Regions from separate parts of the Pararhizobium capsulatum DSM 1112 genome, predicted to be linked through region 2. Evidence: predicted binding sites of a transcription regulator. Region 2 holds the regulator's gene; each other region holds the start of a gene.
The links. The regulator PhoB, encoded in region 2, activates phosphate uptake and scavenging genes when phosphate is short. The targets are predictions, from matches to a motif close to TGTCATNNANCTGTCAT.
Positions count from the first base shown of each region.

Region 1 (7,957 bases), 670 kb from region 2:
GGCAACGCGCTGCATCTCACCGCGCGACATGGTCTCCACAGATTGCTCCGGTCTTTGGAGGCCGACCTCGTGCAGAAGGGACTTTGCCCGGATTTCATCATCCTTCTTTGCAGCCCGCGACAGTCGCGCCGGCAACATGACGTTGTCGAAGGCGGAGAGACCTGGAAAGAGATGAAAATCCTGCATGAACAAGCCGATATTCATGCCTCGCCAGCGATCTCTCGCACGCTCGGAAAGAACAGCGATATCGGTGTCACCCCAGCGCACGTACCCGTCACGGACACGCTCAAGACCGGTCATGATATTGACGAGCGTGCTCTTTCCCGATCCCGATGCCCCGGTGATCACGACCCGGCTGCCCGGGGCTATGAAAAGAGATGGTACGTCGAGGACAGGCGAGGACAGGCCCGGATAACGGACAGTGACGGCATCAACGTTCAGTGAAAGCATTCTGAACGCTCAAACAGTCGCGTACTGGGCGCCGCGCAGACGCAACAGGCTGACGAAACCCGTCTCCGGATCCGTCCAGGAACCGTATTCAAGGGTTCCCTCCACCTCGATCGTCTGGGAAGGCTGCACGAAGGTCTGCTTTTCATCGAGGTAGACGACGACAATATTGTCCGGCCAGTCGGCATCGGACGAGCAGAACGGGCAAAGCGACATCGGGATTTCGGTGAGACAAAAAAGGCCGCCTCCGCCTTCAGGGGCGGCGCCATGAAGCCGCGCATGGACACATTTTGTCCCGCCAGCGATTTTATCTTGTCGGAAAATTCAAGGCCGAGAACGCCGAATTTCCCGTAGAACTCGTCGAAGCTGATGGTGGAAGACGCCCAGGTCAGCCTGCTCGAAAACAGGAGCGGCAGCGCCGCAAAGAGGCCAAGCGCCTCGCGACGGCTGCGCAAACGGGAAGAAATCGAATTCATGGCTTCATCTCCGTCTGGTCACGATCGAAGGTGACCATCTGAAAAGAATATCCGGCGAACCGCAAGGGTTCGCCGGATCGCAGCATCGCGGCTCAGTTCGTCTGCTTGGCGCCGAGAGCGAAAGCATCGGCCAGTACATGGTAGACATCGCTCTGTTCCATATAGCCCTTGAAGCCTTCCGACCCCGGGCCGGTTGACTGCAGGACGACGTCATCAACCGCGTGAACGCCCGAGTCGCCTTCACGCGGGATGTTGCCCTCGACAAAGACCGCGCCGGGCACGGTCTTGTACTCTTCGTTGGCAATATATTCTTTCTTTTCGTTCTGGATCGCCGGAACGAACGGGCCATCGAGCTTCGGACGGAAGGTCTCGTAGTGATCGGGGCCGTTGTTGGCGTTGAGGAACAGGCGGCGCGTCACATCGATCTTGTCCGGATAGCCGTCGCCGTTCTCATCCGTGTAGTTCGGGAAGCCGGCAGCGGCGTAGGTGCCGACCTTTTCGCGCATGTCGGTACCAGGCTTCTCGTCATCAACAGTGCCGAGGATCGAAACGCCGTGGGTGTGGTCGCCTGTGACGACGATGAGCGTATCCGGGTGCTTGGCCGCGAATTCGCGAGCGACGCCGATCGCCTTGTCGAATTCGATGGTTTCGACGACGGCGCGATCCCAGTCCAGCGGGTGGGACATCTTGTCGATATTGGCGGCTTCAACCATCAGGAAGAAACCGTCCGGGTTTTTCGAAAGCTGGTCGAGGGCGGTTTTCGTCATGTCAACCAGGCCGGGCTGATCCGGGAACTTGTCGACGGTGCCCTTCTTCAGGAAGCCGCGATCGAGCATCGCATCCATGTTACCTGTGTGGAACAGACCGAGGATCTTGCCGGTATTGGTGCCACTGGCGGTCTCAAGTTCGCTCTTGCTGGTGGCGAGCGTGTAGCCGGCTTCCTGGAAGAGTTTGACGTAGTCCTTGTCGTCCTTGCGCTTGGAACCGGGAGTGTCCTTGCCGAGGAAGTAGGCGGAACCGCCGCCGAGAACGACGTCCGGCTTGATGTCAAACATCATCCCGGTGATTTCCGGCTTGTCGGCGCGTTTGCGGGTGTGGGAAACGACGGCAGCGGGCGTCGCGTCCTGCAGTTCCGATGTCGTGACGATCCCGATCGACTTCTTCGTCTGACGGCGAAGAGCTTCCGCAATGGTTTCAACCTTCGGGTCGTCGAAGCTGTCGGGCGTGCGGTCCGCATAGACGCCAAGCGCATTGACGGCCGTCTTGTGGCCGGTCATGTAGGCCGACATGGTGTTGGCGCTGTCGGTCGCGACCGCTTCGGTCGAGGACGTGCCGATGAAGGCCATGTGGTCAAGGTCGTCCATGTTAAGGCGGCCGTTGGCCTTACCTTCGGTCATGCCCTTGGACATGATGCGGGCAGCGGTGCGATGCGCGACGGAGAGGCCATCGCCAAGCATGAAGATGACGTTCTTCGCCTTGGGCGTCGCTGCCGTGTTGTAAACGTCCCAGGTGACGGCCTTCGTTTCCGAGCCGCTGGTGACTTCAACCTTGTAGGCGCCTTCCGTCGGGATGGTCAGGCCGCGCAGGATAAGGGCAGAGCCAAGGATCTTGTCTTCCTTGCCCTTCTCTTCGGCGACAAACTCTGCATCCTTGCCAAGGATAGTCTTGTAATCCTGGCCATTGACGGTGACCTTGACGTCTTCCGGCTTCACCACACTGTCGAATTCGACTTTGAAATCGAATGGTGAACCCGCGAGAATTGTAGCACGGTCAAGGGGATAAACGGTCGTTGCCTGTGCAGCACCGGCGAGGATGGTCGTGGCGGCAAGTGCCGCGAGGATCGTGCGCATGTGTTTCCCTTTCGCTGACATCAAGTGATGGCTCCGAAATAGGCTGAGGGTATGACAGCGACGTGACACTCATTTGAAGTTTTGATCGACGCACGCGCCGCGGAACCCTGAAATGCCTTGACTCCTACGTGGAATTTACTAAGAGCAACAACACAAAGGAAACCGCCTCATGCACCGTCTTGGATATTCCATCGCTGCGCAGATCGCCCCGGCCATGAACGCCGAACGGGATGGTTTCTTCCTGTGCAATTCCAAAACTACGGCCAAAACGACGACGAAAACTGTCTGACGTCTCTGGCCCACCGCTCTCTCCCCGGCACGGCCGGGGACACGAAGCCCGCGTCCTTGATCGGCGGGTTTCTCCCAAAGCCCCCGCGGAGAGAAGAGAAAGAGAGCAAGACAATGGGTTTCAAGATCGCAGTCGCAGGTGCGACCGGCAATGTCGGCCGCGAAATGCTGAATATCCTCTCCGAGCGCGGCTTCCCCGCCGATGAAGTGGTGGCACTCGCCTCAGCTCGCTCGCAGGGCACCGAGGTTTCGTTCGGTGACAAGACGCTGAAGGTGAAGAACCTTGAGAACTATGACTTTTCCGACACCGACATTTGCCTGATGTCCGCCGGGGGCGCCGTCTCTCTCAAGTGGTCCCCGAAGATTGCTGCGCAGGGTTGCGTCGTCATCGACAACTCGTCCGCCTGGCGCTACGACTCCGAAGTGCCGCTGATCGTTCCGGAAGTTAACCCGGATGCCATTACCCAATTCACCAAGAAGAACATCATCGCCAACCCGAATTGCTCCACGGCGCAGCTCGTTGTCGCGTTGAAGCCGCTGCATGACTTCGCCAAGATCAAGCGCGTCGTGGTCTCGACCTACCAGTCGGTTTCCGGCGCCGGCAAGGAAGGCATGGACGAGCTCTTCAACCAGACCCGTGCGGTCTTCGTTGCCGATCCGATCGAATCGAAGAAGTTCACCAAGCGCATCGCCTTCAACGTCATTCCGCATATCGATAGCTTCATGGAAGACGGCTACACGAAGGAAGAGTGGAAGGTTCTGGCCGAAACCAAGAAGATGCTTGATCCGAAGATCAAGGTGACCTGCACCGCAGTTCGCGTTCCCGTCTTCATCGGCCATTCGGAATCGGTCAACATCGAATTCGAAAACGAGATCACGGCTGATCAGGCCCGCGACATCTTGCGCGAAGCGCCGGGTTGCCTCGTCATCGACAAGCATGAGAATGGCGGCTACATCACGCCTTACGAAAGCGCCGGCGAAGACGCAACCTACATTTCGCGTATTCGTGAAGACGCAACCGTCGAAAACGGCCTCAATATCTGGGTTGTTTCCGACAACCTGCGCAAGGGCGCTGCCCTCAACGCCATCCAGATTGCCGAACTTCTCGTCAATCGCGGTTTGATCAAGGCAAAGAAGCAGGCAGCCTGATCATAAAATGTGAAGCGTATGGCAATAAAAGCCCCGTCTGTTCCGTAAAAGAACGACGGGGTTTTCCGTAAGGGTATCCGCTGCCTTGAACAGGCAGCAACAATGGATCGGATTCACGTGAAACGTTGTAACCGAGTGAGCGTGACAGAAACCGCAAAGACTGACATCTTGCGGGGAATGATTTGAATTTGGCCATGACGGGGTTTTACATGCACAACACAAAGTGCGTTCTGGCGGGTTTCGCGGCAATTGCTGCTACCGTCTTCATGCCGGTATCGGCGTCCGCGGCGCAATGCGGAAACAATGCTGCAGGCTTTGACGCCTGGGTTCAGGACTTCAAGGCGGAAGCCGCGGCAAACGGAATCAGCAGTTCGGTTGTCAGCAAAGCCTTCGCCAACGTCAACTACAACAAGGCGACGATCCGCGCCGACCGTGGCCAGAAGAGCTTCAAGCTTTCACTCGACCAGTTCCTGCAGAAGCGCGGGGGTCCGACCATCGTTTCGCGCGGCAAGAAGATGAAGGCGCAGAATGCCGGACTCTTCGCCTCGATCGAAAGCCGATATGGCGTCCCAGCCGGCCCGCTCATCGCCATATGGGGCATGGAAACCGGCTTCGGCGGCTTCATGGGCAAGGAACATACGCTTTCGGCCGTCAGCACGCTCGCCTATGACTGCCGCCGCTCTGATTATTTCACCGAGCAACTTTATGCAGCCCTCAACCTCGTCCAGCGCGGCAACCTGAACCCGGATGCCCGCGGTGCCGCCCACGGCGAAATCGGCCAGACGCAGTTCCTGCCGGCGAATGTTCTGAAATTTGGCGTCGATGGTGACGGCAGCGGTCATATCGATATGGTTCGCTCGAAGGCCGATGCACTTGCCTCTACGGCCAACTTCCTGCGCGGCCATGGCTGGCAGCCGGGCGCCGGTTATCAGCCGGGCGAGCCGAACTTCGGTGCCATCCAGGGCTGGAACGCTGCAAGCGTCTACCAGCAGGCGATCGCCATCATGGGTGCCCAGATCGACGGCGGCTGATCCTCTATCCTGCCGACAGCCAAAAACGCCTGCTTCGCCGAGAAGCGGGCGTTTTGTATTTTAGCTCGCTCACGTGCCCGGGCGACGAAAATCTCCGGTGGCAGCATCCATGACCCACAGTTCGCCGGTGGAGATATCAAACCAGGCTCCGTGCAGATTGAGTTTCCCCCGCTGCTCAAGGATTTGGACGCAGGGAAACGTCCTCAGATTGGCGATAGAATGGCGGATCGATACACGCTCAAGCGCGCGCTGGCGCTCGCCGGCTGTCATGATGTTGTTCGATTGGATCTGCTCGGCAGCTGGCTTCAAAAGATTCATCCAGCGACCGATGAAATCACCCGGCGACAGCGGTTCGGCGTCGAGATCAAGCGCTGCCTTGATGCCACCGCACCGGCCGTGGCCCATGACGACGATGTCGCGTACCTTGAGCGCCTGGACAGCGAACTCCAACGCTGCCGACGTCGAATGATAATGACCATCCGGCTCATAGGGCGGCATCATGTTGGCCACATTGCGGACCACGAACAGCTCACCGGGCCCTGAATCGAAAATGGTTTCTGGCGCGGCGCGGCTGTCACAACAGGCAATGACCAGCGTCTTCGGCTGCTGACCGGTTTCCGCAAGGGCTTTGTAGCGCTGTTGTTGCTCGCTAAAGCGCCCGCTCATGAAATTGTTGTAGCCTTTGAGCAGGTGTTCTGGAAAACGCTGCATGACAGTCGATACCCCCGTCGATCCTTGAGATTCCTACAAATCCATGGCCGTCACGCGACACACGATTTCCGGCAGCGCTGCCAGACATGACCGACCAATCCGTTTAACCGCTGATCATCTATCGATGCAAGGGCCGTTACGACGACCGTCAGAAACGGACGACAGGATGCCCCTGTGCACTACCGATTTTTCCGTTGCGACGGATGAAGAAGCCGGCGCATCTGAACCATGGCCATTGGCGTGGACAGGCTCGACGCATCCTGCTCGAGCGTCAGTTCATCTGCACCGCGTTTGCGCGCACGGGCGATGATCTCGAAAACACCGGCGGTCGCCAGATGAAGCGCACGCTCTTCACTCAATCCTTCAAGAAGTCGGGCGAGGAAAAGAGCACTCAGCAGATCACCAGTACCGTTTGGAGGATTATCGATCAGACGATGCTCGGCAAGTAAGGCGTGGTTGCCGGAAAGATAGAGATTGCCGGTGCTGCCTGTCATCATCGGCAGCGCGGAGGTTACCAGCATCCGGGATGGCCCCAGCGAAAGGGCAGCTTCAAGAATGGCCGCATTCGTGTCCAGAGGAGCGCCTGAAAGCCAGGACAGTTCAAACCGATTGGGCGTTGCCAGATTTGCCAATGGCAGAAGTTGATCACGGATCGCAACAGCAGTAGCCTCGGGTACATAAAGCCCCCCTGCATCACCAATGACGGGATCACAGGCATAAAGCAGGTTCGGATTTTTTTGGCGCAGAGCGTCCACGAGACGTGCCACCGCATACGCCTGATGATGTCCCCCAAGATATCCGGACAGCACGGCACGGACTTCGCCTGTCCAGGGTGATCGAATAAGATCATCCACTATGGAATTGAAATCTCCCTCGGAGACCGTCACGCGGGTCGAAGGACCATGGCCCGGATGCCAGGGCAGGAGCACGGTGGGCAATGCCCACACCGGATAGCCCAGCGTCTCGAGCGCAAAGACAGCCGCTCGGTTTCCCACCGATCCGCGAACCACATGACTGGAGATGACAATAACGGCGCCGGGCACGGATTCGGACATGATAAGTTCCACTTTCGTTGCCTGATTCTGATCGCCCGCAACGCGTAGCGTGTCAACTGGAACCAAAAACGGCGGATTCCGCTCGAAAAGTCTGACAATTGGGTATTTTTCGGGCGATTTTGCCGTAAGAATGCGCAATTTCCCTTCTTTGGCGGCCCATTTTTGTGAAATTTCCGTCAAAATCGCTGCGAAAAGGCCAGAAGACCGCAAAAACAAATCGCAAACAGCGGACGTTCTGCTAGGTTCTGGCCAATTCATGATGCAGGGAGAGACAATCATGGGCGCGGGTACGAGTAATCCGAAACGGGAACGACAGATCGAGGGGGCTCAAGCTGTCGCGGTATCCCTTGGCGGGGATTTTCTTTCGCCGGATACTCTTTTCCGGCGTGCAAGCCAGGACGACCTGGCGGCGTATACGCCAGAAATGCTGGCCCTTTCGGCGCAGCACGCCCAGCGCGAAATTGATCATCGTCCGAAGGATACTCCCCGGGTAACGATCAGCGCCATTGATGGTGTCGCACCGGCCGGTACGCCAGTCTCGGTTCTTTGTGTGACCGACAGAAACATGCCGTTTCTCTATGATTCGGTGATGGGGGAGGTGACGAGCACCCACCGTGACATCCACATGGCGGTGCATCCGATCGTCGTGGCTGAAAAGGGGAAAGCCGCAAAGCTCTTCGATCCGGACCAGCCCAGCGATCCGGCGCTGCGCATCAGCCACATCCAGATTCACCTATCCCTGCTCTCCGAGCGCGAAGCCGAAGCACTCGCGGCGCGTCTGGAGAACGTACTGACCCAGGTCCATCAGGCCGTCGACGATTGGCCGGCGATGACAGCTCTGCTGGATGAGGCGATGAGTGAGCTCGAAGGTCACAATGCAGGACGCCGCAAGCGCGACCGCGACGAAGCACTTGCATTCCTGAGCTGGCTCAGAGCCAATAATTTCACGT
Region 1 covers NZ_JAUSVF010000001.1:338,647-346,603, forward strand. Annotated here, with positions in the region: gene QO002_RS01570 (ABC transporter ATP-binding protein) at 1-450, opposite strand, end outside; partial or broken gene QO002_RS01575 (hypothetical protein) at 460-923, opposite strand; gene QO002_RS01580 (alkaline phosphatase) at 1,016-2,773, opposite strand; gene QO002_RS01585 (aspartate-semialdehyde dehydrogenase) at 3,176-4,210, shown strand; gene QO002_RS01590 (lytic murein transglycosylase) at 4,420-5,241, shown strand; gene QO002_RS01595 (carbonic anhydrase) at 5,311-5,952, opposite strand; gene pdxY (pyridoxal kinase PdxY) at 6,132-7,007, opposite strand; gene QO002_RS01605 (NAD-glutamate dehydrogenase) at 7,285-7,957, shown strand, end outside.
Region 1: QO002_RS01580 (alkaline phosphatase) is a predicted target of PhoB. The motif match lies at 2,825-2,841, and genes of this name have one in related genera.

Region 2 (7,957 bases):
CTGTCGCTTCCCGGCCGCGCGAAGGCGGGTGGAACGGCTGCCACGCCAACCCGCGCCAAGCGCCCGACATCGCCACCCCGAGCACCGAACTATGCGGCTGCCCGTCCTGCAGCGCCGACCCGCACCGTCGCCCGTCCGGCTGGTGCGACAGTCCTGAAGGAAGAGGTCGATCTGGATGTAATGGAGCAGGCGGAGATCCAGTCTGTCGGCAGCAATGTCGTCGTTCCGATGTCGCGCCGCCTCGGCCTTACCCAGCTGACCGACCGCACCTGCAAGTGGCCGATCGGCGATCCGATGAAGGAAGAATTCCACTTCTGTGGCAATGACTCTCCGGATACGTCGCCCTATTGCACATTCCATGCCAAGCTGGCCTACCAGCCTTCGGCGGAGCGTCGTCGCGCCCGCTGAGCCACGAATTTCATTCGAAAAGCCGCCCATCCTTCCGGTTGGGCGGCTTTTTCATTTTCATGACATCCTGACAAGCCACGGCCGCCAGACCGTATCGGGCTTGCCGCCCTGATGTTCGTAGAAGCGCATGGCGGCTCGTTTCCATCAAGCACGGTCCAGGCGATTTTGGATGCCCCGATCTCCCCGGCATAGACGGCCAGCCGTTGGAAAAGGGCTTTTCCGGCGCCAAGGCCCCTTGCTTCTGCCGCAACGAAAAGTTCCTTTAACACCACCACCGGCTTGAGATCGTAGGTCCAGGGGATCTCGTAGTGGACGGCGATGCCGACAACCTTGTCGGCGAGGGTTGCTACGAAGACGCCGAAGCGCGGTGAGGTGCCAAGACCGTGCTCGATAACATCTGCCGCCGTGACCCGGAAATCGTCAATATATCCTTCGAAGACTGCGAGGCTGCGCATCAGATCGAGCACCTCCTCCACATCCCGATGCTCGAAAGGTCGGATTTCCAGGTCATTGTTTGTCATTTTCTACTCCGCTGCGATGGGAAGCGCGTTGATGTCGCCGGGCTCAGACCCTGCTGCGAAGGGAAGACCTTCGTCGGCCCAGCCGGTGATGCCGCCAATCATGATCTTAACAGGCCGGCCGAGCCGCGCCAGCTTGAGAGCTGCTTGATCGGCGCCGTTGCAATGGGGACCGGCGCAATAGACGACGAAGATCGTTTCCATTGGCCACGCTGCCATGCGCCCGGCGCTGATCTCGCGATGGGGCAGGTGGAGCGCGCCGGGTACGTGGCGGCGGGCATAGGCTTCCGGGGACCCGACGGAGTGAAGAAGCGCGAAATCCGGCTCGCCGGTGCGAAGAACGGCGGATACGTCGGCGCAATCGGTCTCGACGGAAAGTCTCTGCAGGAAATGAGCGATGGTAACCTCCGCGGATGCGGGCGGTATTTCGGTGACGAAGCTCATGATTGTCTCCTTGGTTGCTGTCATCATCTGGATACGCCGGCGTCCGTGGGATTGGCAGATGGCAGTTTTGCCATATAGTGTGAAGATCATGCCAGATTTGAACCGACACCCGAAACCGCCAAGCCCGCTCGTCGTAGCACTCGCCTACGATGGTCTCTGCACCTTCGAATTCGGTGTTGCGGTCGAGGCTTTTGGGCTTCCGCGGCCGGAAATGGGGGCGGACTGGTATCGCTTTGCCGTGGCCGGGGTCGATCCCGGCGAGATGCGAGCGGCCGGTGGTGTGCGCATTGTCGCCGACGGCGGTCTCGATTTGCTGGCGGAAGCCGGGACAATCATCGTGCCCGGCTGGCGCGGCGTCGATGCGCCCGTGCCGGATGCGCTGTGCGAAGCCTTGGCGGCGGCGCATGGACGTGGAGCGCGCATTCTCTCGATCTGCTCGGGCGTCTTCGCGCTGGCGGCGGCAGGCCTGCTGGCGGGGCGACGTGCCACAACCCACTGGCGTTATACGGATGCGCTGAAACAGCGTTATCCGGATATTCACGTGCAGCCTGATGTTCTCTACGTCGATGAAGGCACGGTCCTGACTTCAGCCGGGAGCGCTGCCGGCATCGATCTCTGCCTGCACCTCATTCGTCGTGACTACGGAATGGTCGCGGCCAATATGGTGGCCCGACGTCTTGTCGTCCCGCCGCACAGGGATGGTGGACAGGCGCAGTATATCGAGCGTGCTGTGCCGTTACCTCACGAAAGCGCGCGCCTGGGACCGCTTCTCGATCATATCCGCAACAATCTCGGTGCCGATCACAGCGTCGCGTCGCTTGCGAATATCTCCGGCATGAGCACTCGCACCTTCCTTCGGCGCTTCGAGGCGGCGACGGGAACGACGCCGGCGCAATGGGTTCTGCTGGAGCGCCTGACGCGGGCACGCGACCTATTGGAAAATTCCGCGACCCCGATCGACAGGATCGCCGAGCTGGCGGGTTTTGGTGCCGCTGCCACCTTGCGCCATCATTTTCGGCGACACTATGCGACAACACCGACAGCCTATCGCGAGACCTTTGCTGGCCCCGCGATTGCCGAGGCAGGATAGTCAGCTTTCCAGGGAATAGCCGGCGCCGCGCACCGTGCGGATGACGTCCTGCATGTTCGAAAAGTTCAACGCCTTGCGCAGACGACCGACATGGACGTCAACGGTGCGTTCATCCACGTAGATGTCGTGGCCCCACACCCCGTCCAGCAGCTGCGAGCGCGAGAAAACACGGCCGGGAGAGGCCATGAAGAATTCCAGAAGGCGGAATTCTGTCGGGCCGAGGCGGACTTCGCGGGTCTTGCGGTGAACCCGGTGCGTTTCGCGGTCAAGCTCGATATCGCCGCATTTGAGGAGCGTGGAAAGTACCTCCGGCCTTGCACGGCGCAGCATCGCCTTGACCCGCGCCATCAGCTCCGGCGTCGAGAAAGGCTTGACCACATAATCGTCCGCGCCGGTGGCAAGGCCACGTACCCGCTCGCTTTCCTCGCCACGCGCCGTCAGCATGATGATGGGTAGGCGCTCGGTCTCGGCCCGCTGGCGCAGACGACGGCATAGCTCGATGCCGGAAACGCCGGGCAGCATCCAGTCGAGAATGAGCAGGTCCGGTAAGCGCTCCTGCAGGCGCATTTCGGCTTCGTCGCCGCGATTGATGGTATCGACGTCGAAACCTTCGGCTTCCAGATTGTAGCGGAGAAGAACGCTGAGGGCTTCCTCATCTTCCACAACGGCAATTCTTGGCTGCATGATCAACTCCTTGGGCGCTTTCGCAAAGGAAGAGCGCTCGCCGGACCTTCCCTGGTCCGGCGTTCAATCTAGGTCATTTTCAACATTTGCCGCGCCGCCGCGGTCAGTTGCCGATTGCGCCCACGGTATTGGCCGTGTCGTCCTTCGGCCGTTCGCCAACCGGCTGCGCGCCCGTCGCCATGTAATAGATGGTCTCGGCGATGTTGGTTGCGTGATCGCCGATACGCTCGATGTTCTTGGCGCAGAAAAGAAGATGCGTGCAGGGCGTGATGTTGCGCGGATCTTCCATCATGTAGGTCAAGAGTTCGCGAAAAAGCGACGTGTAGATCGCGTCGATCTCGCCGTCGCGTTCCCGGATGCTGTTGGCCTTTTCCGGCGAGCGGGATGCATAGACATCCAGCACTTCCTTGAGCTGCACCAGGGCAAGCTCGGCAAGGTGCTCGAGGCCACGGGCAAGCTGACGCGGCAGGCTGGCGTTGGCGACGGCAATAACGCGCTTGGCGGTGTTCTTGCCGAGGTCGCCGACGCGTTCCAGATCGGCAGCGATGCGGATCGATCCCATGATTTCGCGCAGGTCGGCCGCCATCGGCTGGCGCTTGGCGATGGTGATGATCGCCTTTTCACCGATCTGACGTTCTGCCTCGTCCAGCACGACGTCATCGGAGATGACCTTTTGGGCAAGGGCGAGATCGGCGTTGACGAGGGCGCGGACAGAATCGCCGACCATCTGCTCGGCCAGGCCGCCCATCTCGGAAATCCGGCGTGAAAGATATTTCAGGTCTTCGTCATAGACGGAAACAATATGTGTAGAGCTCATCGTCGTTCCTTCGGATCATGGTCAGTTTCCAGGTGTCCGCCGCTTGGCCAGTGGCTGGCGGCAGACCGCATCGTCAGCCGAAACGGCCCATGATGTAGTCCTGGGTGCGCTGGTCGTCCGGGTTGGTGAACATCTTGTCGGTATCGTTCTCCTCGACGAGATTGCCGAGGTGGAACATGGCGGTGCGCTGCGAAACGCGGGCTGCCTGCTGCATCGAGTGCGTGACGATGACGATCGTGAAGTTGGCGCGCAGTTCGTGGATCAGTTCCTCGACCTTTGCGGTTGCGATAGGGTCGAGAGCCGAGCAGGGCTCGTCCATCAGGATTACTTCCGGGCTGACCGCAACGGCGCGTGCAATGCACAGACGCTGCTGCTGACCACCCGAGAGGCCGGTGCCCGGCTCATGCAGGCGATCCTTCACCTCGTTCCAGAGGCCGGCTTTCTGCAGGCTCTGCTCGACCACCTGGTCGAACTCCGCCTTCGAGCGGGCGAGACCGTGGATACGCGGGCCGTAGGAGACGTTCTCATAGATCGACTTGGGGAACGGGTTCGGCTTCTGGAACACCATGCCGACGCGGGCACGCAGTTCCACGACGTCGATCGTCGGATCGTAGATATCGTCTTCGTCGAGCGTGATCTTGCCGGTCACGCGGCAGCCGTCGATCGTGTCGTTCATGCGGTTCAGCGTGCGCAGGAATGTCGACTTGCCGCAGCCCGAAGGGCCGATCAAAGCGGTGACGGTGTTTTCGCGGACGTTGAGGTTCACATCGAAAAGAGCGCGCTTCTCGCCGTAATAGACGGAAACATCCTTGCCGATCATCTTGTAGGGTATGGTATTCATTTTCTGCTCGAGAGCCTTTTCGACTGCTGCTTCGGACATCATGTTCATGTTTCTACCTCACTACCAGCGACGCTCAAAGCGACGCCGCAACAGGATTGCGCCAAGGTTCATGACGACGAGGAATACCAGGAGGATGATGATCGCTCCCGACGTCCGTTCGACGAATGCACGTTCTGCTTCATTGGCCCACATGTAGATCTGCACGGGCAGGGCAGTGGAGGGCTCCATCGGCGAGCCAGGATAATCGACGACGAAGGCGACCATGCCGATGAGCAGCAGCGGGGCGGTTTCGCCAAGCGCATGGGCAAGGCCGATGATCGTTCCGGTCAGAACGCCCGGCATGGCGAGCGGCAGGACATGATGGAAGATGGTCTGCATCTTCGAGGCGCCGAGACCCAGAGCCGCAGAGCGGATCGAAGGCGGCACGGCCTTCAGCGCCGCGCGGGTCGCGATGATGATCGTCGGAAGCGTCATCAGCGTCAGGACGAGACCGCCAACGAGAGCAGCCGAGCGGGGCATGCCGGCGAAGTTGATGAACACCGCTAGGCCAAGCAGACCGTAGACAATCGACGGAACGGCCGCGAGGTTGTTGATGTTCACCTCGATCAGGTCGGTCAAGCGGTTCTTCGGCGCGAACTCTTCCAGGTAGATCGATGCACAAACACCGATCGGCAGGGCAAGAACGAGCACGATCAACATCATGTAGAGGGAGCCGAGCGCCGCGACGCCGATGCCGGCTGCTTCCGGACGGCTCGATGCGCCGAAGGTGAAGAGGCCGGTGTTGAAGGACTTCGTGAGCGAACCGCTCTCGGTGAGCGTCTTCATCCACTCGATCTGCTGGTCCTTCACCTTGCGGTTGGCTTCCGGCACGGCGAGATCGATCTGGCCCTTGTTGGCGCTGTCGATATTGCCTTCGGCCAGCAGAGAAACGTTCTGCGTCGTGCCGATGGCGGACTGGTTGTTGACGACAATGTTACGCAGCTGGACGCGGGCGCTGGCCGAAACCATGTCGGTCGCCTGCTTGACCAGCGCACGGTTCGACGGATCGATGTTCAACGCCTTCACCAGAGCATCGCGGACGAGCAGCGGATAATTCGCCGTCATCAGCTTTGCGGGATTGTCGGCGCGTTCGTTCTTCGGATCGATGACCTTCTCGGAGAACTCGATCGGCAGGGTGATCGTCGTCTGCAGGAAGGCGGTGTAACCGTTGGAGACGACCGTCCAAAGCAGCACGAACAGGAAGAACAGGCCGGTCAGGATCGCCGCCACGCCATAGGCCCGGAAGCGTCTTTCGGCGCGGTAGCGTTTCTTGATGCCGATGTCGCGGCGTGCCTGGGCGGGACGGACGAAGGCGGAGGGTGCGGAAGCGGAGATCTCGGTCATTCGTACTGCTCCCGGTATTTGCGCACGATGTAGAGCGCGTAGATGTTGAGGCAAAGCGTGATCGCAAACAGGGTGATGCCGAGTGCAAAGGCCACAAGGGTCTGTGGCGAGTTGAACTCGAGGTCGCCTGTCAGCTGATTGACGATCTTGACCGTGACGGTCGTCATCGCTTCGAAGGGATTGAACTGCATGCGGGCGGCAACGCCGGCGGCAAGCACGACGATCATGGTTTCACCGACAGCACGCGAGGCCGTCAGCAGGAGAGCGCCGACGATGCCCGGAAGGGCAGCGGGGAGCACGACCTTCTTGATTGTTTCCGACCGGGTTGCACCAAGGCCGAGCGAGCCGTCACGCAGCGAGCGCGGAACCTGGGTGATGATGTCGTCGGAGAGCGAGGAAACGAAGGGGATCAGCATGATGCCCATGACGATACCGGCCGTCAGAACGCTCTGCGCCTGAATGAAGTTCACGTAGTTGCCGGTGATGAGCCCGTTGAGCTGGGCCGACACGTCGCGCAGGAACGGACCGACCGTGATCAGGGCGAAGAAGCCGTAGACGATGGTCGGGATGCCCGCGAGAATTTCGAGGAGTGGCTTGGCGATGCCGCGAACGGCAGGACGAGCGTACTCCGCCATGTAGATCGCTGCAAAAAGGCCAACGGGTACGGCAAACAGCATGGCGACGAAGGCGATGTAGAGCGTGCCTGCAAGAAGCGGCAGGAGGCCGAACTGTCCTTCCGTGCCGCCGCTGCCGGCCGCCGAAAAGCGCGGATCCCAGACCGTTCCAAAAAAGAAGGTGCTGGGCGAAACCGACTGGAAGAAGCGGATGGCTTCCGAAAGCATCGAGCCGATGATGCCAACCGTCGTCAGAATGGCGATGGACGACGCCAGCAGCAGCCCCCCCAGCATGACGCGCTCGACACGGTTGCGGGCGCGGAACGGAGCGGAGATGCCGCGAAGCGCAAAAACCGCGCCCGCGATCGAAAGGATGATCACGACAGCCGCCATGGTGAGCTGGCTGCCATCCTTCGCGGAGTTGTACGCCTCGGCGGAGGTGAGCAGATAGGGCTCTCCGTCGCTTGCCATGGGAATGCCTTTGGCGGCCAGCGTTTCGCGCAGATTGGCGCTACGGTTGGTCACCGTGGCAAGCTCGTCGTCGCTGAGCAGCCGCAGGCCGTTGGCCACGGAAATAACCTGACCCAGCGCCAGTTCGGTCGGTGCTGCGCCCTGGCTGGTCACGCCTTCGGGAAGAGAATTACGGATGGTCTTTTCTATCACCATCGGACTGGCGACAAGCCAGACGCCGAGCACGACGAGTGCCGGAAGGGTCGCCCAGATCGCCGCGTAGGTGCCGTGATAGCCGGGAAGGGAATGAAGTATGGAAAGCTTGCCGTTCGCACTGGCGACGGCCCGCGATCTCGCAACGAAATAGGCGCCAAGGCCTATTATCAAAACAATCAAAAAAATCAGAGAGGTGTTCATCAATAGGTCCCCCCGGCCCTGTCAATCATTGAAAGCCGGCATTGCGAACGAGGGATACGGCACGGCAGAAAATGCCGTGCCGCTGGTCTGATGTTTATATCAGAGCATGTTGCCGGCAGAGAAGGCCTTGCGGACTTCTTCGCGTTCTGCGTCCGGAGCCGGAACCAGGCCGTAAGCTGCGAGCGGGCTGTCAGCGCCGATCATCTGGTCGTCAAGGAAGAACTCGACATATTCCTTGAGGCCCGGGATAACGCCGAGGTGTGCCTTCTTGACATAGAAGAACAGCGGGCG
Region 2 covers NZ_JAUSVF010000001.1:1,011,993-1,019,949, forward strand. Annotated here, with positions in the region: gene QO002_RS04775 (GcrA family cell cycle regulator) at 1-408, shown strand, start outside; gene QO002_RS04780 (GNAT family N-acetyltransferase) at 372-929, opposite strand; gene QO002_RS04785 (rhodanese-like domain-containing protein) at 933-1,370, opposite strand; gene ftrA (transcriptional regulator FtrA) at 1,429-2,460, shown strand; gene phoB (phosphate regulon transcriptional regulator PhoB) at 2,461-3,144, opposite strand; gene phoU (phosphate signaling complex protein PhoU) at 3,248-3,961, opposite strand; gene pstB (phosphate ABC transporter ATP-binding protein PstB) at 4,035-4,850, opposite strand; gene pstA (phosphate ABC transporter permease PstA) at 4,863-6,185, opposite strand; gene pstC (phosphate ABC transporter permease subunit PstC) at 6,182-7,666, opposite strand; gene QO002_RS04820 (substrate-binding domain-containing protein) at 7,766-7,957, opposite strand, start outside.

Region 3 (7,957 bases), 770 kb from region 2:
TGAGGTGGTGCTCGACGACAAGGGCGGACGCATGTTTGTCTGTTCCGATACCGATCATTGCGAAGACCGCAGGGAGCATGGTCATGCCGGTTCCATGCTCGCCAGCCCAATGTCTGCCGAGAAGGAGGCCGCAGAATGACACCGCTTCTCAAAGTCAAGGACGTCTCGAAATTCTACGGCAGCCGGGTCGGTTGCCGGAATGTTTCCTTCGAGCTCTGGCCCGGTGAAGTGCTGGCCATCGTCGGTGAATCCGGCTCCGGAAAGACGACGCTTCTGTCGTGTCTCTCCACGCGGCTGATGCCGACATCCGGCACGGTCGAATATCACATGCGTGATGGGCAATATCGCGATCTGGCCCGGATGGGCGAGGCCGAGCGCCGCTTCCTGATGCGCACCGACTGGGGTTTCGTTCACCAGAACCCGGCCGATGGCCTGCGCATGACGGTTTCAGCCGGCGCCAATGTCGGCGAACGGCTGATGGCGGTCGGTGACCGTCATTATGGGCGTATTCGCGAAACGGCCATCGACTGGCTGCGCCGGGTGGAAATCGATGAGGACCGCATTGACGATCAGCCGCGGGCCTTCTCCGGCGGCATGCGCCAGCGCCTGCAGATCGCCCGCAATCTTGTGACATCGCCGCGCCTCGTCTTCATGGATGAACCGACAGGCGGGCTCGACGTCTCCGTCCAGGCAAGGCTTCTCGATCTCGTACGCGGTCTTGTCCAGGATCTCGGCCTGTCGGCGATCATCGTTACCCATGATCTCGCTGTTGCGCGGCTCCTGTCGCACCGGATGATGGTGATGAAGGATGGCGTCGTCATCGAGCAGGGCCTGACCGATCGCGTGCTCGACGATCCGCGCGAGCCCTATACCCAGCTTCTCGTTTCCTCGATCCTGCAGGTGTAATCATGGCCACTCCCCTGGTCGTTTCCGACGTCGCAAAAAGCTTCACCATGCATCTGCGCGATGGTATCCGCCTGCCGGTCGTGTCGGCCGTCTCCTTCTCCGTGAAAAAGGGTGAATGCGTCGTTCTTGGCGGGCCTTCGGGCGTCGGCAAGAGCTCGATCCTGAAAATGCTCTACGGCAATTACGGCGTTGATGCCGGACAAATCCTCATTGAGCACAACGGCCAGCTCGTCGATCTCGCCAGTGCTGCGCCGCGCGCGGTGCTGGAGGTCCGGCGCGATACGCTTGGGTATGTCAGCCAGTTCCTGCGGGTCGTCCCGCGTGTTTCGGCACTCGACGTCGTTGCCGAACCGTTGGTCGCCCGTGGTGTCGCTCAAATCGAAGCGCGTGAACGTGCTGCCGACCTTCTTGCCCGGCTTAACCTGCCGAAAGAACTCTGGCAGCTGCCGCCTGCGACCTTCTCGGGTGGTGAGCAGCAGCGTGTCAATATCGCCCGAGGCTTCATTACCGACCACACGGTCCTGTTGCTCGATGAGCCGACGGCATCGCTCGATGCCCGCAACCGCGCTGTCGTGGTCGAGATGATCGCGGCCAAGAAGGTAGCTGGCGTGGCCCTGCTCGGTATTTTCCACGACGAGGAAGTGCGTGACGCGGTCGCCGATCGCATCATCGATGTCTCGGCCTTTTCACCACGAAAGGTTGCGGCATGAGCACCAAGCTTTCTGAAGCCCCGCTCATCCATCCGAGCGCGCGCGTGGTCGATTGCACGATCGGCCGCTACACCGAAATTGCCGAGCGTTGCCGTATCCATGAAGCCGAGATTGGCGATTATTCCTACATCATGGAGGATGGCTCGGTCTGGTGCGCGACCATTGGCAAATTTGCCAACATCGCCTCCTCGGTCCGGATCAATGCCACCAATCATCCCGTCTGGCGGGCGACGCTGCATCATTTTACTTACCGGGCTAAAGATTATTGGCCGGATGCGGATATGGATGATGATTTTTTCGCCTGGCGGCGGGGAAACCGGGTCGTCATCGGCCATGATGTCTGGATCGGTCACGGTGCAACCATCCTGCCCGGCGTTTCCGTCGGCAATGGTGCCGTGATCGGCGCAGGCGCGGTTGTCTCGAAGGATGTGGCCCCCTACACCATCGTCGGTGGTGTCCCGGCCCGTCTCATCCGCGAGCGCTTCGGCGCCGACATTGCAACGCGCTTTGAAAAGCTCGCCTGGTGGGACTGGGATCACGCCCGCCTTCGCACGGCTCTCGACGACTTTCGTATGCTCGATGCGGATGCTTTCCTTGTTCGACACAATGCCTGAGTTTTCCCCCGCAACCGCCTGCCGTGAAAGGGATTGTGGAGTGTTATCGAAACGACATGAAACTGACATTCCCGCTTCATCAAGTGCCTGTAAGGCAAGTGTCGTACCGATGACGGTATCGCCGCTTGAAGGACGAGTGCCCATGTTCCAGTTGAAGAACGTAACCCGCCAGTTCGGCAAGAAGACTGCCGTCAGCTCGGTTACCTTCGACATCCCTCCGGGCCAGATGGTCGGCATTATCGGTCGCTCCGGTGCCGGTAAATCGACGCTGTTGCGTATGATCAACCGGCTGTGCGATCTGACCTCCGGCTCGATCCATTTCGGTGATATCGAGGTGTCGCGACTACGAGGTTCGGCGCTTCGCCACTGGCAGCGTGATTGCGCGATGATCTTTCAGCAGTTCAATCTGGTGCCGCGCCTTGATGTGCTTACCAATGTCCTGCTCGGCCGGCTCAATCATCGCTCCACGGTGCTCAGCATCCTCAACATGTTTACTCGCGAGGAGCGGATCATGGCGATCGGCGCGCTGGAGCGTCTGGGCATCGAGCAGGTGGCATTGCAGCAGGCGGGTACACTTTCGGGCGGCCAGCAACAGCGTGTTGCGATTGCCCGTGCCCTGATGCAGCAGTCACGGATGCTGCTTGCCGACGAACCGATTGCATCGCTCGATCCGCTCAACGCCAAGATCGTCATGGACGCGCTGCGCGATATCAACGAGCGCGACGGCATCACCGTCGTCACCAACCTGCATACGCTGGATACGGCGCGCAATTACTGTGAGCGCATTATCGGCATGGCCCATGGCCGCGTCGTCTTCGACGGCAAGCCAGGGGAGCTGACGTCAGCTGCGGTCAGCGAAATCTACGGTGGCGGTGCCGAAATCGAGGAATCGATGACCTCCACCAGCATCAATATTCCGGCAGCCGCGCTGCAGGACAACACGGAATCCGCCGGCCTCAAGCCGCTGGTACTGACCGGTCTCTGACACCGGCCTGAAGGATCGAGAGCCCGCGTCAAGGGCAAGCCATCGCAACAAAACGTGACCCGGCGCAGCCGGGCCAACAGGAGACGTTTGTCATGCTGAAGAAAATCCTCATGGGCGCTGTTGCCCTTACCGCCCTCGTCGGCCACGTCCAGGCCGAAGACCTCAAGGAATTCCGCGTCGGTATCATCGGCGGCGAAAACGAAGCCGACCGTCTGCGCAACTACCAGTGCCTGGGCGACCACCTGAAGACCACGCTCGGTGTCGAAAAGGTCTCGTTCTTCCCGGCTGCCGATTATGACGGTGTTATCCAGGGCCTGCTCGGTGGCACGCTCGATTATGCCGAACTCGGCGCTTCCGGCTTTGCCAAGATCTACCTCGCCAAGGCCGACGCCGTCGAGCCGATCCTGACCACCGTCCAGACCGACGGCTCGACCGGCTATCACTCGATCATGATTGCCCGCAAGGATTCCGGCATCACCAAGCTGGAAGACCTCAAGGGCAAGAAGCTCGGCTTTGCTGATCCGGATTCGACGTCCGGTTATCTGGTTCCGCTCGTCACGCTGCCGGAAGCAATCGGCGCCCCGGTCAAGGAATATTTTGCTGAGACCGGCTTCGGCGGCGGTCATGAAAACCTCGTCCTCGAAGTGCTGAAGGGCACCTTCGACGCCGGCACGACCTTCGGTTCGGGTGTTGGCGAGTGGAAGGATGGCTACACGTCCGGCAACCTGCACAAGATGGTCGAAAAAGGCCTTCTCAACATGAACGACATCGTCGAGCTGTGGAAGTCGCCGCTGATCCCGAACGGCCCGATCGTCGTTCGCACATCGATGGACCAGGACATGAAGACGAAGTTCAAGCAGTTCATGCTCGACCTGCCGAAGACAGACGCTGCCTGCTTCTCGGCTGTCATGGGCGGTGACTTCACCGGCTTCACCGAAGTCAACGTCGACTTCTACAAGCCGATCATCGATGCCCGCAAGGCAACGATCGGCGGCTGATCTTAAAGCGCATCTGACGCCGGCCGGCTTGCTGGCCGGCGTTCCCTTTTCCTGGCGTTTCGCATTGATGCGGGACAGCCCGAAACCGTCGGAGACAACGCGGCATGTCCGTGCTTTCAACACAGCTGAGCCCAAGTGGCGCCCTCGTCGAGCGACACTGGCAGGAGCTCAGCCGTCACCGCCGGATCTATACGTTTTTGGGGCTTCTGGTGCTTGGCCTAGCTTTGTCGGGCTCGCTGTGGTTTGCAAACGAGACCAATGCCGGCAAATTCTTCGATCGGCTGCCGCATTTCTTCGATTTCGTCGGCGATCTCGTGCCGCGTGACGGCCTGGAGATCGCGCGCGCCATGTTCGACCTCCCCTCGCCCTATGACGACGGCAGTTTCAAATACAATTATCCCGAAGGCCGGCTCTATCTGACCGATACGATCTATGTGCCCGAATATTTCCACAAGATGCTGGAAACGCTGAACATTGCGATCTTTTCGACGATCATCGGCATGTTCTTCGGCTTCATCCTCTGCTTCTTTGCTGCGCGCAATCTGATGCCCAATCCCATCATTCGCGGCGTTGTCCGTCGGTTGATGGAAATTCTCCGGGCCTTTCCGGAGGTGGTGATCGCAGGCTTTTTCCTGGCGATCCTGTCTCTCGGGCCGATCCCTGCGATCATCGCCGTGTCGATCCACACGGTGGGTGCGCTTGGCAAGCTGTTCTTCGAAGTGGTCGAAAATGCAGACATGAAGCCGGAGGAGGGTCTGCGCGCCGCCGGTGGTAACTGGATCGAGCGTGTGTGGTTCGGCATCGTGCCGCAGGTGCTGCCGAACTTCATGAGCTATTTCCTGTTGCGGCTGGAGATCAATGTCAGGGCGTCGACGATCATCGGTGCTGTCGGCGGCGGGGGTATAGGCGAGCTGCTGCGGCTTTCGATCGGCCAGGGACATGAGGCGAAGACGCTGGCGATCGTGCTGCTTCTGTTTTCGACAATTATTGTCGTCGATCAGTTTTCCGCCTGGCTGCGTCGTCGCCTTGTTGGCGACCAGGCCTTTCAGCTTGCCCAGTAGGAGCGTGTCATGAGCGGTAACCCGATGATGAGCATGGCCGAAATGGAGGCAATTGCCGCCCGGCATCCGGCGCTTGTGGAGGGCTCGAACCGCAACAGGAAGCGGACCGCCCTGCTCTGCCTGGGGCTTGCGCTCTACATGATCTACGGCTGGTGGTTCTTCGCCATCGGCCATGTGCTTGGCAATGCCAACTGGAACATCGCCGGCAGCTATCTCGCAGACTGGGTGTCCTACGAAGTCCGGCCCGATATCCGTATTTCCTCGGATGGGACGATGCAGGTCGTTTATCCGCGCTACTCGCCGCTCGGTCCGAACGCTGCTCCCGATTGGGTCAGGCTGGACAAGGCGACCGTGACGCGCACGGAAGATGTGCCACAAGCTTCCGTGAAGCCTGCGACCCCCGCAAAGAAAAGCTCGGCCTTCAGCTTCATGGCGCCGGACGCGGCTCTGGGAACCGCTGTGCAGGCCGAGGAGGCAAAGCCAGTGACCCGTACGGAAGAGGTCGTGACCCGCGCCGAGGTCAGCTTCAACGCGAGCACCCGCATCGCCGTCAGCGACCGCAAGGCAGTGGCAACCCATGGCGGCGAGACACTTCTGATCCGGCTTGACCGGCCGGGCGAGGTGACAGCGGAAGGGCCGTTGCCCGGCTGGGCAACGCAGAGACATCCCGGCGAGAAAATCACGCTTGCCTTCGGCCCGACCGGCTGGGCGGATGTCGATGCGGAGAAGATCAGCATCCACAATCGTTTCCTGGGATGGGCGAATTTCATCTTCGATACCAATTCCCCCTTCTTCGGAAAATCGACGGCCGAGGTTTTCCATCTGATCACGAGCGGCGAGCGGATCGATCCGGCTCAATCGAACCTGTCACTCGCCTGGGACAATATCCTTTACAATTCCGAATGGCAGCATCTCGATGTCTGGACCAAGCTGCTGCAGACAATCGTCATGGCCTTTGTCGGAACGCTGTTCGCATCTCTCATCGCCTTTCCGCTCTGCTTTCTGGCGGCGCGCAACATCACGCGCAACGGTATCCTCAATCAGGTAACGAAGCGCTTCTTCGACTTCCTGCGGTCCGTCGACATGCTGATCTGGGCATTGTTCTTTACCCGCGCTTTCGGTCCGGGGCCGCTCGCCGGTATGTCCGCCATCTTCTTCACCGACACCGGCACGCTCGGGAAGCTCTATTCGGAAGCACTGGAAAATATCGACGACAAGCAGCGTGAGGGTGTCAAATCGGTTGGCGCCGCGCCGCTTGCCGTGCAGCGTTATGGTGTGTTGCCACAGGTCCTGCCGGTTTTTGCGAGCCAAGCGCTCTATTTCTGGGAATCGAACACCCGGTCGGCGACGATCATCGGGGCGGTGGGCGCCGGTGGTATAGGTCTGAAGCTCTGGGAGGCGATGCGTACCAATTCCGACTGGGAAAACGTTGCCTATATGGTGGTGCTCATCCTCATCGTCGTCTTCATTTTCGACGGCGTTTCGAATCTGTTACGGTCCCGCCTCATGGGACGAAGGGGGCACTAAAAAACTGGCCCCATCGCCCGGGCACCACGAGAATGTCACGGAAACGGAATAGCGACGCGGGTTCGCATGACGCCCGGGTCCACTCAAGGAATTGACGCTTGCGCTACGCATTGTACTTCACGCCACCTGCTGACGACCCGCTGACCCTGTCGGCTGCGACCTGGCTCGGCCGCGATGCCTTTATCGACGGCAGTGTCGCCATGCCGGCGGTAGAAGGATTCGATGCGCAGGAGTTGAAGCAGCTGACGGCTGATCCACGCCGCTACGGTTTCCATGCGACGGTAAAGGCGCCGTTTTCGCTGGCGGACGGCCGTAGCGAAAGCGAGCTTTTGCAAGCGCTCGATGAATTTTCAGCGGAATGCGCCTCGTTCGATATTCCTGATATCGTCGTCGGCCAGCTCGGCTCGTTCTTTGCGCTGGTTCCGGCTGAACCCTGCGACGCGCTCCAGATTTTTGCAGCAGAAACGGTTCGGCGTTTCGAACCGTTTCGCGAGCCGCTTTCTGCCGAAGACATTGCGCGGCGAAATCCCGAAGCGCTCCCGCCCAGCCAGCGCACCAACCTGCAGACATGGGGTTATCCCTATGTGTTCGACGATTTCCGTTTTCACATGACGCTTACTGGTCCCGTTCCGGAAGACCGTCAGGCGCCGATGCGTCAAGCGCTCAATCGGGCTTTTGCCGGGTTTGTCGGCAGACCGTTGCCGATCACGACACTTGCGCTCTTCGTCGAGCCACGGCGCGGCGCGCCATTTACCGTTCACTCCCTCATGCCGCTTGGCGGCGCAGCGACACGAAAGACTGCTTGATATGGCCACCGAACAGATTTTCTCCAACGCAAACATTGTTCTCGAAGACGAGATCGTCAAAGGCTCGGTCGTCGTTCGGGATGGCAAGATCGCAGAGATTTCCGAAGGCCCGAGCACTGTCGGTGAGGATTTCGAAGGCGACTATCTTATTCCCGGCCTCGTTGAACTGCACACAGACCATCTGGAAGCGCATTATTCGCCACGCCCAGGCGTCCGCTGGCTGAAGACGGCGGCCATTCAGGCGCACGACGCCCAGGTCGTCACGTCGGGCATCACCACGGTGTTCGATTGCCTGCGCATGGGATCCGATGAGGATGGGGGTTTTGAAAAGGGCGAGATGCGGGCGATGG
Region 3 covers NZ_JAUSVF010000001.1:239,007-246,963, reverse strand. Annotated here, with positions in the region: gene QO002_RS01150 (alpha-D-ribose 1-methylphosphonate 5-phosphate C-P-lyase PhnJ) at 1-139, shown strand, start outside; gene phnK (phosphonate C-P lyase system protein PhnK) at 136-906, shown strand; gene phnL (phosphonate C-P lyase system protein PhnL) at 909-1,616, shown strand; gene QO002_RS01135 (DapH/DapD/GlmU-related protein) at 1,613-2,230, shown strand; gene phnC (phosphonate ABC transporter ATP-binding protein) at 2,373-3,215, shown strand; gene phnD (phosphonate ABC transporter substrate-binding protein) at 3,308-4,213, shown strand; gene phnE (phosphonate ABC transporter, permease protein PhnE) at 4,318-5,274, shown strand; gene phnE (phosphonate ABC transporter, permease protein PhnE) at 5,284-6,801, shown strand; gene QO002_RS01110 (DUF1045 domain-containing protein) at 6,900-7,607, shown strand; gene QO002_RS01105 (alpha-D-ribose 1-methylphosphonate 5-triphosphate diphosphatase) at 7,609-7,957, shown strand, end outside.
Region 3: phnC (phosphonate ABC transporter ATP-binding protein) is a predicted target of PhoB. The motif match lies at 2,319-2,335, and genes of this name have one in related genera.

Region 4 (7,957 bases), 850 kb from region 2:
CCGACCGGCAATCTCGACGCAGAAACCGGAAGACAGATTGCCGATCTGATCTTTTCCAAGCAAGCCGAGCGGGACATGACGCTGGTGCTCGTGACCCACGATCCGGCGCTTGCCGATCGGTGCTCGCGGCAAGTGCAGGTGCGCTCCGGCGAAATCGTCTCCTCCGGGCACAAGACGGAAAATTCGGTCCGCTCGGAAGCCCTCTCCGCATGAGGACGCTCTCAATGCCCGACGGATTGCGTCTTTCGCTGGCCTTTCGACTGGCGCTTCGCGAGATGCGTGGCGGCCTCAGAGGTTTTTATATTTTCCTCGCCTGTATCGCGCTTGGAACCGCGGCCATTGCGGGGGTGAATTCTCTCTCTCAGTCGATCACGGGTTCGATCGCCTCCCAGGGGCAGGGCCTTCTCGCCGGCGACATGCGTTTCGAGTTGAACAACCGCATGGCAAGCGAAAGCGAACGCGCTTTCATCGACAGCCTTGGCGATGTTTCGGTCTCCGTCGGGCTGCGCTCGATGGCGCGGTTGCCGGATGGCTCCAACCAGGCGCTCGTCGAGCTGAAGGCCGTCGATGGCGCCTATCCGCTCTATGGCGCACTGGAGAGCGAGCCGAAAACCCCCTTGAAAGACATGCTGGCCACCAGCGGCGACCGACACAAGGCGCTGGCCGCACCGCTTCTTCTGGAGCGTCTCGGCCTTGCCGTCGGCGACGAACTGCTGCTCGGTAAGGCGCGCATCATCATCGCTGGCACCATCGTCACCGAGCCTGATGCACTTTCGGACGGTTTCGGCTTTGCCCCACGCCTGTTGGTTTCCTCCGATACGCTTGCCGCATCCGGCCTCGTGCAGACGGGCAGCCTGGTGGAATATGCCTACAAGGTGAAGGTTTCCGATCCGACATCAGTGCCCGCGCGCGTCAGCCAGGCCCAGGAAAAATTCCCGCAGGCCGGCTGGTCGATCCGCACCAGCCGCAACGCAGCACCATCGTTGACCGCAAACATCACCCGCTTTTCGCAGTTCCTGACCCTCGTCGGCCTGACCGCCCTGATCGTCGGCGGGGTTGGGGTCGCCAATGCTGTGCGGGCCTATCTGGATTCCAAGCGTGGCGTCATCGCAGCCTTCAAATGCCTAGGCGCCCCCGGCTCGCTGATCACCACCATCTACCTGACGCAAATCCTGATGATTGCCGCGATCGGTATCGTCATCGGCCTCGCTCTCGGCATGCTCATTCCCTATGTCGCCGCTCAATTTTTGGCGGGCATGTTGCCGGTATCCACCGATTTTGCGCTCTACCCCTCTGCGCTCGGTCTGGCTGCCCTCTTCGGCATCCTCACTGCGCTCGCCTTTGCCTTCCTGCCGCTTGGTCATGCGCGCAACGTGCCGGCGACGGCGCTCTTTCGCGAGCAGAGCTTCGAGCGACAGGCATGGCCGCGCTGGCCCTATATCGTTGCTACCGTCGGCTGCCTTGTCGCCCTTGCCGGGCTTGCCGTATTCACCGCCTATGACCGGACGATTTCCCTGACGTTCCTTGGTGCAATCGCCTTCTCCTTCGTCGTGCTGCGCGGCGTTTCGATCGTCGTTGCCTTGCTGGCAAGGCGTGCACCACGGGTGCGCTCGCCCGCGCTGAGACTTGCCATCGGCAATATTCATCGTCCGGGTGCCCTCACCCCGTCCGTTGTCCTTTCGCTTGGGCTGGGTCTCGCGCTTTTGGTGACATTGGCATTGATCGACGGCAATCTGCGTCGGGAATTGACCGGAAATCTACCGGAACGCGCGCCGAATTTCTTCTTCGTCGATATCCAGGGCAGCGAGATCGAAGGGTTCCGCAACCTGCTCCAGCAGAACCTGCCCGATGGCAAGATCATCGAAGTGCCGATGCTGCGCGGCCGCATCCTCGCCTTCAACGGCCAGGACGTCAGCAAGATGAAGGTGCCACCCGCCGGCCAGTGGGTGCTGCGAGGTGACCGCGGCATCACCTATGCCAAGAACAAGCCGGAGAACTCAAGCCTTTCCGAAGGCGAGTGGTGGAGCGGGAATTATTCCGGAAAACCGCTGGTCTCCTTCTCTGCGCAGGAGGCCGGCGAGCTTGGCCTCAAGCTCGGCGATACCGTCACCGTCAATGTTCTCGGCCGCAACATCACGGCGAAGATCGCCAACTTCCGCCGCGTCGAGTGGGAATCACTGTCGATCAACTTCGTCATGGTGTTTTCGCCCAACACGTTCGCCGGCGCGCCGCATGCCTGGCTTGCAACCGTCATCGACCCGAAAGCAACGGCGCAAGCGGAAGCAACGACGCTGCGGGCGGTCACCAACACCTATCCGACGATCACCAGCGTGCGGGTGAAGGACGCGCTCGACATCGTCAACGAACTGGTTGGGCAACTCGCCACCGCAATCCGGGCAGCCGCCGCCGTGGCGCTTGTCGCCTCGGTGCTGGTACTCGCAGGCGCCCTGGCTGCCGGCAACCGGGCACGCGTCCACGACGCCGTGATCCTGAAGACGCTCGGTGCGACCCGGCGGACGCTCATTCGCGCCTTCTGCTACGAATATGCGATACTCGGCCTCTCGACCGCCGTCTTCGCCCTCTTTGCCGGCGGCGTAGCGGCCTGGTTCGTGGTCAGCCAGATCATGACACTGCCATCGCGTTTCCTGCCGGATGTCGCCATCGCGACCATCGCAATTGCGCTCGTCGTCACTGTCGGCATCGGGCTTGCGGGAACATGGCGCGTGCTCGGGCAGAAAGCGGCACCCGTCCTGCGCGAATTGTAAATGCGTTACAAATCGTTAACGTTGAGGCTGAAAAGGATGATTACGCCGCTTTTCGGCCGATTCGGCCGCCGAATGGTCTTGTGCGGACCCCATTTCAACATCATATTCTCTTCAGGCATGCTGGAGCCCCGCAGCGGCGCCCGGTCCTTGTAGAGGTTTCATCCGAGATGCGCAGGACCGAACACCGTATTTTCACCCGGAGCTTATTAAGAGGAACCAATGTCCGATCCTAGAAACTACCAAACCCGGATGTCGCCTGCCGGCGCACAGGCGGGGGCTGTTATCGATCAGGGCCTGCGCAGCTATATGCTCAAGGTCTATAACCTGATGGCCCTTGGTCTGGCGATCACCGGCATTGCGGCCTATGCGGCCTTCACCTTTGCTTTCGCTGACGGCCAGCTGACCGCCTTCGGTCAGGCGATCTATCTCAGCCCGCTGAAGTGGGTCGTGATGCTGGCGCCGCTGGGGCTCGTCCTCTTCCTGAGCTTTCGCATCAACTCGATGAGCGTATCGGCCGCGCAAACGACCTTCTGGGTCTATGCCGGCCTGATGGGTCTGTCGCTGTCGTCGATCTTCATGATCTATACCGGCCAGAGCATCGTCCAGACGTTCTTCGTGACCGCAGCCTCCTTCGGCGCGCTGTCGCTGTTCGGCTACACGACGAAGCGTGACCTGTCGGCCATGGGTTCGTTCCTGATCATGGGTCTTTTTGGCCTGATCATCGCCTCCATCGTCAACATTTTCCTCGCCTCCTCTGCCCTTGATTTCGCAATCTCGGCCATGGGTGTGCTGATCTTCGCAGGCCTTACCGCCTGGGATACCCAGAAGATCAAGGAAATGTACTTCGAAGCCGATGGTGCCGACGTTGCCGGCCGCAAGGCGATCATGGGCGCGCTGACGCTCTATCTCGACTTCATCAACCTCTTCCTGTTCCTCCTGCGCTTCCTCGGAAACCGCGAGTAACAAAACGAGTAATATTCATGGAAAGGCGGCTTCGGCCGCCTTTTTTCATTCAAGCCGGTTACCTGATCCCATGACCTTCATCCTGCGTGACGCCACTCCCTCCGATGTTCCAGCCATCACCGCGATTTATCGGGAATCGGTTCTGAACGGGACCGCAAGCTATGAGATCGATCCGCCACAGGAGGAGGAGATGGCCAAGCGCTTTTCGGCGACAACGGAAAATGGCTATCCCTATATCGCCGCTGTGGATGAAGCCGGCACGCTCATCGGCTATGCCTATGCATCCGCTTTTCGCACACGTCCCGCCTATCGCTTTCTCGTGGAGGATTCGATCTATCTTGCGCCCGAGGCACAAGGCCGGGGCCTTGGCAAGGCGCTGCTCCAGGCGCTCATCATCCGCTGCACGGCACGCGGCTTCCGCCAGATGGTTGCCGTGATCGGTGGTGCGCATCCAGCTTCAGTCGCTCTCCATGCGGCCCTGGGATTTCGCGATGCGGGTATCCTGAAAGGCGCTGGCTACAAGCACGGCCGCTGGCTCGATACAGCCTTCATGCAGATCGAACTCGGCGACGGGTTTCAAACGGAACCGGAAGCGGGCAGCTATCCCGACACGCTCTACCGCCGCTGACGCAATGGGGTTACGACTTGACCAGCTTCAGTAGCTTGTCGAACACCTTCAAAACCTGCTTGAGATCGTGACCGCGCTTCAGAATCATGCCGTGGGCGTTGACCACGCTATAGGCACCTTGCTTGGCGGCAAGCTTCGGGTTTTTCTCGATGCGATAAAGCGGCATCTCCCCCGAGCGCTTGAACACGGAAAATACGGCCTTGTCGATCAGGTGATCAAGGGCGTAGTCGCGCCAATCCCCGTCGCCCACCATGCGGCCATAGACCCACAGGATCTGATCGAGTTCGGTGCGGTGAAAGGTAATCGGCAGCGGATCCCTGGCGCCGCGGTAGCTGTTCAGATCGACGACGCCTTCAGGTGTCGCATGGCTCGTCGATCGTGTTGCGCCGTTGTGCAAATCCGGCTCATCGCTCATCAGTATTCCGGCCTTTTATTGTGACAGGACAGTTACAGTGTGCCTGAGCTTCATTGAAAAGCAAGCAGTGAAGATCATCGGTGGTTTTTGACGCTTGCCTCAATTCAGCCAAAACCACGCCCCAATTGCGCGAAACACTCATCCCCGCTGGTACCCGATCCCCCTACTTCAATCAGGCGCCGGCACGCACACGGGAAAGCGTGAATATACGCTCCCCATGTGAAACTGATCCGCAGTGCCGTTCTACTCGTGCCGTTCGGCGCGCGGCCGCGGAAGCGTTCCACGTCCCGGCATCGTTCCGGATGAGGACGCACGCTCGGTCCGGCAACCTCGAACCCTAAGCCCCAGCCCCTCGGCGTTGCCGGACCGGGCCTCTAAACAGAAGCGTTAGTTCGCAGCATTGTTCTTCAGGCTATCCGACGTCAGCGTGGTGGCGCCGATGATTGGACCGGGCGTCTCGCCATCCTTCATCCGCTGCAGCAGAACGGCACAGCCGCCGTTGCGTGCTTCATCGAGCACCATCGCCGGCAGCACGAAGTTTGCCGGCTGACCATCCCACATGCCGATCGTCTGCACGTCGTTGACGGAATGGAGGTAGGAAATCGTCTTGCCGCCGTTCTCGCCGCTCTCGACGTTCACCTGCTGCTGGCGATTGAAATAAACGACAACGACATTGGCCTTGCCTTGCCCCGAGCCGACGCGAATATCAATCTCGTCGCTGCGGCGGGTGGCGGTGATCGGCACCGTCATACCCTTGCCGGAGCTATCGAGGGTCGCAAGCTTGCTGCGAATGCCAGGAAGGTCGGCACCGTTGAGATGGGCACGCCCGTTAAGGATCGCTTGAGGGGTATACACTCCGCTCCGACCCAGCATGCGAGCATAGGCGTACTGGCGGGCAGTGTTTTCCTTGGACGCAAGCGTATCGGCCCAGCCGAGGTAATTCCAGTAATCGACATGATAGGCCAGCGCCACCACTTTGTCTTCGTCGATCAAATTCTTGAGCGCTGCGTCCGCCGGCGGACAGGATGAACAGCCCTGGCTGGTAAACAGCTCCACCACGCCTTTCGGCGAAACCACGTCGCCTGCTGCAACCGGCAGTGCCGCGAGCCCGAAGGCGCAGCCCAGAAGCATACGGCGAAGATGGCATGAGAAGGACATCAGGTTTCTATTCCCAGGGCAGTCGTAAGAGTAAAGGCGCTTCTACATACGCCGCCGTGCTTTCAACAGGAAGTCACGTTGGAGTGAAACTCGCGGCACCGGAAAATTGCGCATGAAAAAGCCGGGGCACAAGACCCCGGCTCGATATTCCAGCAAGATGCTTTACGCTGCAAGATCGCGCAGAACGGTTTGCAGGATGCCGCCATTGTTCATGTAGGTCACCTCATCGAGTGTATCGATACGGCAGATCAACGGAACTTCCTTCACCGAACCATCGCCGTAAGTGATTTGGGCGATGCGCTTTTCGCGCGGCTGGACGTTGGAGAGATTGTCGATGGTGACGATCTCGTCGCCCTTGAGGCCAAGCGTCTCCCAGGTCGTGCCTTCCTCGAAGACGAAAGGTACGATGCCCATGCCGACGAGGTTGGAGCGATGGATGCGCTCGAAGGACTGGGCGACCACAGCCTTGACGCCGAGTAGGTTGGTGCCCTTTGCGGCCCAGTCACGCGACGAACCGTTGCCGTATTCGACCCCGGCGAAGATGACGAGCGGAACACCCTCTTCCTTGTACTGCATGGCCGCGTCGTAGATCGACATCTCTTCCTTCGACGGATAGTGGATGGTGAAGCCACCTTCCTTGCCGTTCGGGCCGAGCATGTGGTTGCGGATGCGGATATTGGCGAACGTGCCGCGCATCATCACTTCATGGTTGCCACGGCGCGTGCCGTACTGGTTGAAGTCGGCAACGGCGACGCCGTGGCCGGTCAGATACGCGCCAGCCGGAGACGCAGCCTTGATCGAGCCGGCCGGCGAGATGTGGTCGGTGGTGATCTTGTCGCCAAACAGGCCAAGCACGCGCGCGCCCTTGATGTCGGAGATGCCCGAACCGGTCTTGCCCATGCCGACGAAGTAAGGCGGGTTCTGGACATAGGTCGAATCGTCGTCCCAGGCGTAGGTCTGACCTTCGGGAACCTGAACCGCCTGCCAGTTCTCGTCGCCCTTGAACACATCGGCGTACTTCGACGCATAGAGTTCGCGGGTGACGTACTTGTAGATGAATTCCTGGATTTCCCTCGAGGTCGGCCAGATGTCCTTCAGGTAGACCGGATTGCCATGCTGGTCATCACCGATCGGGTCCTTGGTCAGGTCCTTCTGCACCGTGCCGGCAAGCGCGTAGGCGACGACCAGCGGCGGGGAAGCGAGATAGTTCGCCTGGACGTCAGGCGAGATACGGCCTTCGAAGTTGCGGTTGCCCGAGAGAACCCCAGAAGCGATCAAGCCCTTGTCGTTGATCGTCTTCGACACCGGCGCCGGCAGCGGGCCGGAGTTGCCGATGCAGGTCGTGCAGCCGAAGCCGACGAGGTTGAAACCGAGCTTGTCGAGATCGACCTGGAGGCCGGACTTGGCGAGATATTCGGCAACCACCTGCGATCCCGGTGCAAGCGAGGTCTTGACCCACGGCTTGGTCTTCAGGCCCTTGGCGACCGCGTTGCGGGCGAGCAGGCCGGCAGCGATGAGGACCGAGGGGTTCGACGTGTTGGTGCACGAGGTGATCGCGGCGATCGCCACGTCACCATGGCCGAGATCGAAATCGGTGCCTTCGACCGGATAACGGTTGGCGAGCTGACCGGGCTTCTTGTAGTCCGTTTCAAGCGAAGTCGCAAAACCGGAAGCGATGTTTTCCAGCGGGATGCGGCCTTCCGGACGCTTCGGGCCAGCCATGGCGGGCACGACATCACCGAGATCGAGTTCAAGCGTGTCCGTGAAGACCAGCTCGGCGCCATCACCGTCACGCCACATGCCCTGCGCCTTGGAATAGGCTTCCACGAGGGCGATGCGCTGTTCTTCGCGACCGGACATGGTGAGGTAGTTGATGGTTTCCGAATCGACCGGGAAGAAGCCACAGGTCGCGCCGTATTCCGGGCCCATGTTGCCGATGGTGGCGCGGTCGGCAAGCGTCATGTTGTCGAGGCCGGCGCCGAAGAATTCGACGAATTTCGAGACGACGCCCTTCTTGCGCAGCATCTG
Region 4 covers NZ_JAUSVF010000001.1:163,296-171,252, forward strand. Annotated here, with positions in the region: gene QO002_RS00800 (ABC transporter ATP-binding protein) at 1-213, shown strand, start outside; gene QO002_RS00805 (ABC transporter permease) at 225-2,765, shown strand; gene QO002_RS00810 (Bax inhibitor-1/YccA family protein) at 2,985-3,728, shown strand; gene QO002_RS00815 (GNAT family N-acetyltransferase) at 3,799-4,356, shown strand; gene QO002_RS00820 (DUF2794 domain-containing protein) at 4,367-4,771, opposite strand; gene QO002_RS00825 (DUF1223 domain-containing protein) at 5,159-5,929, opposite strand; gene acnA (aconitate hydratase AcnA) at 6,092-7,957, opposite strand, start outside.
Region 4: QO002_RS00820 (DUF2794 domain-containing protein) is a predicted target of PhoB. The motif match lies at 4,792-4,808, and genes of this name have one in related genera.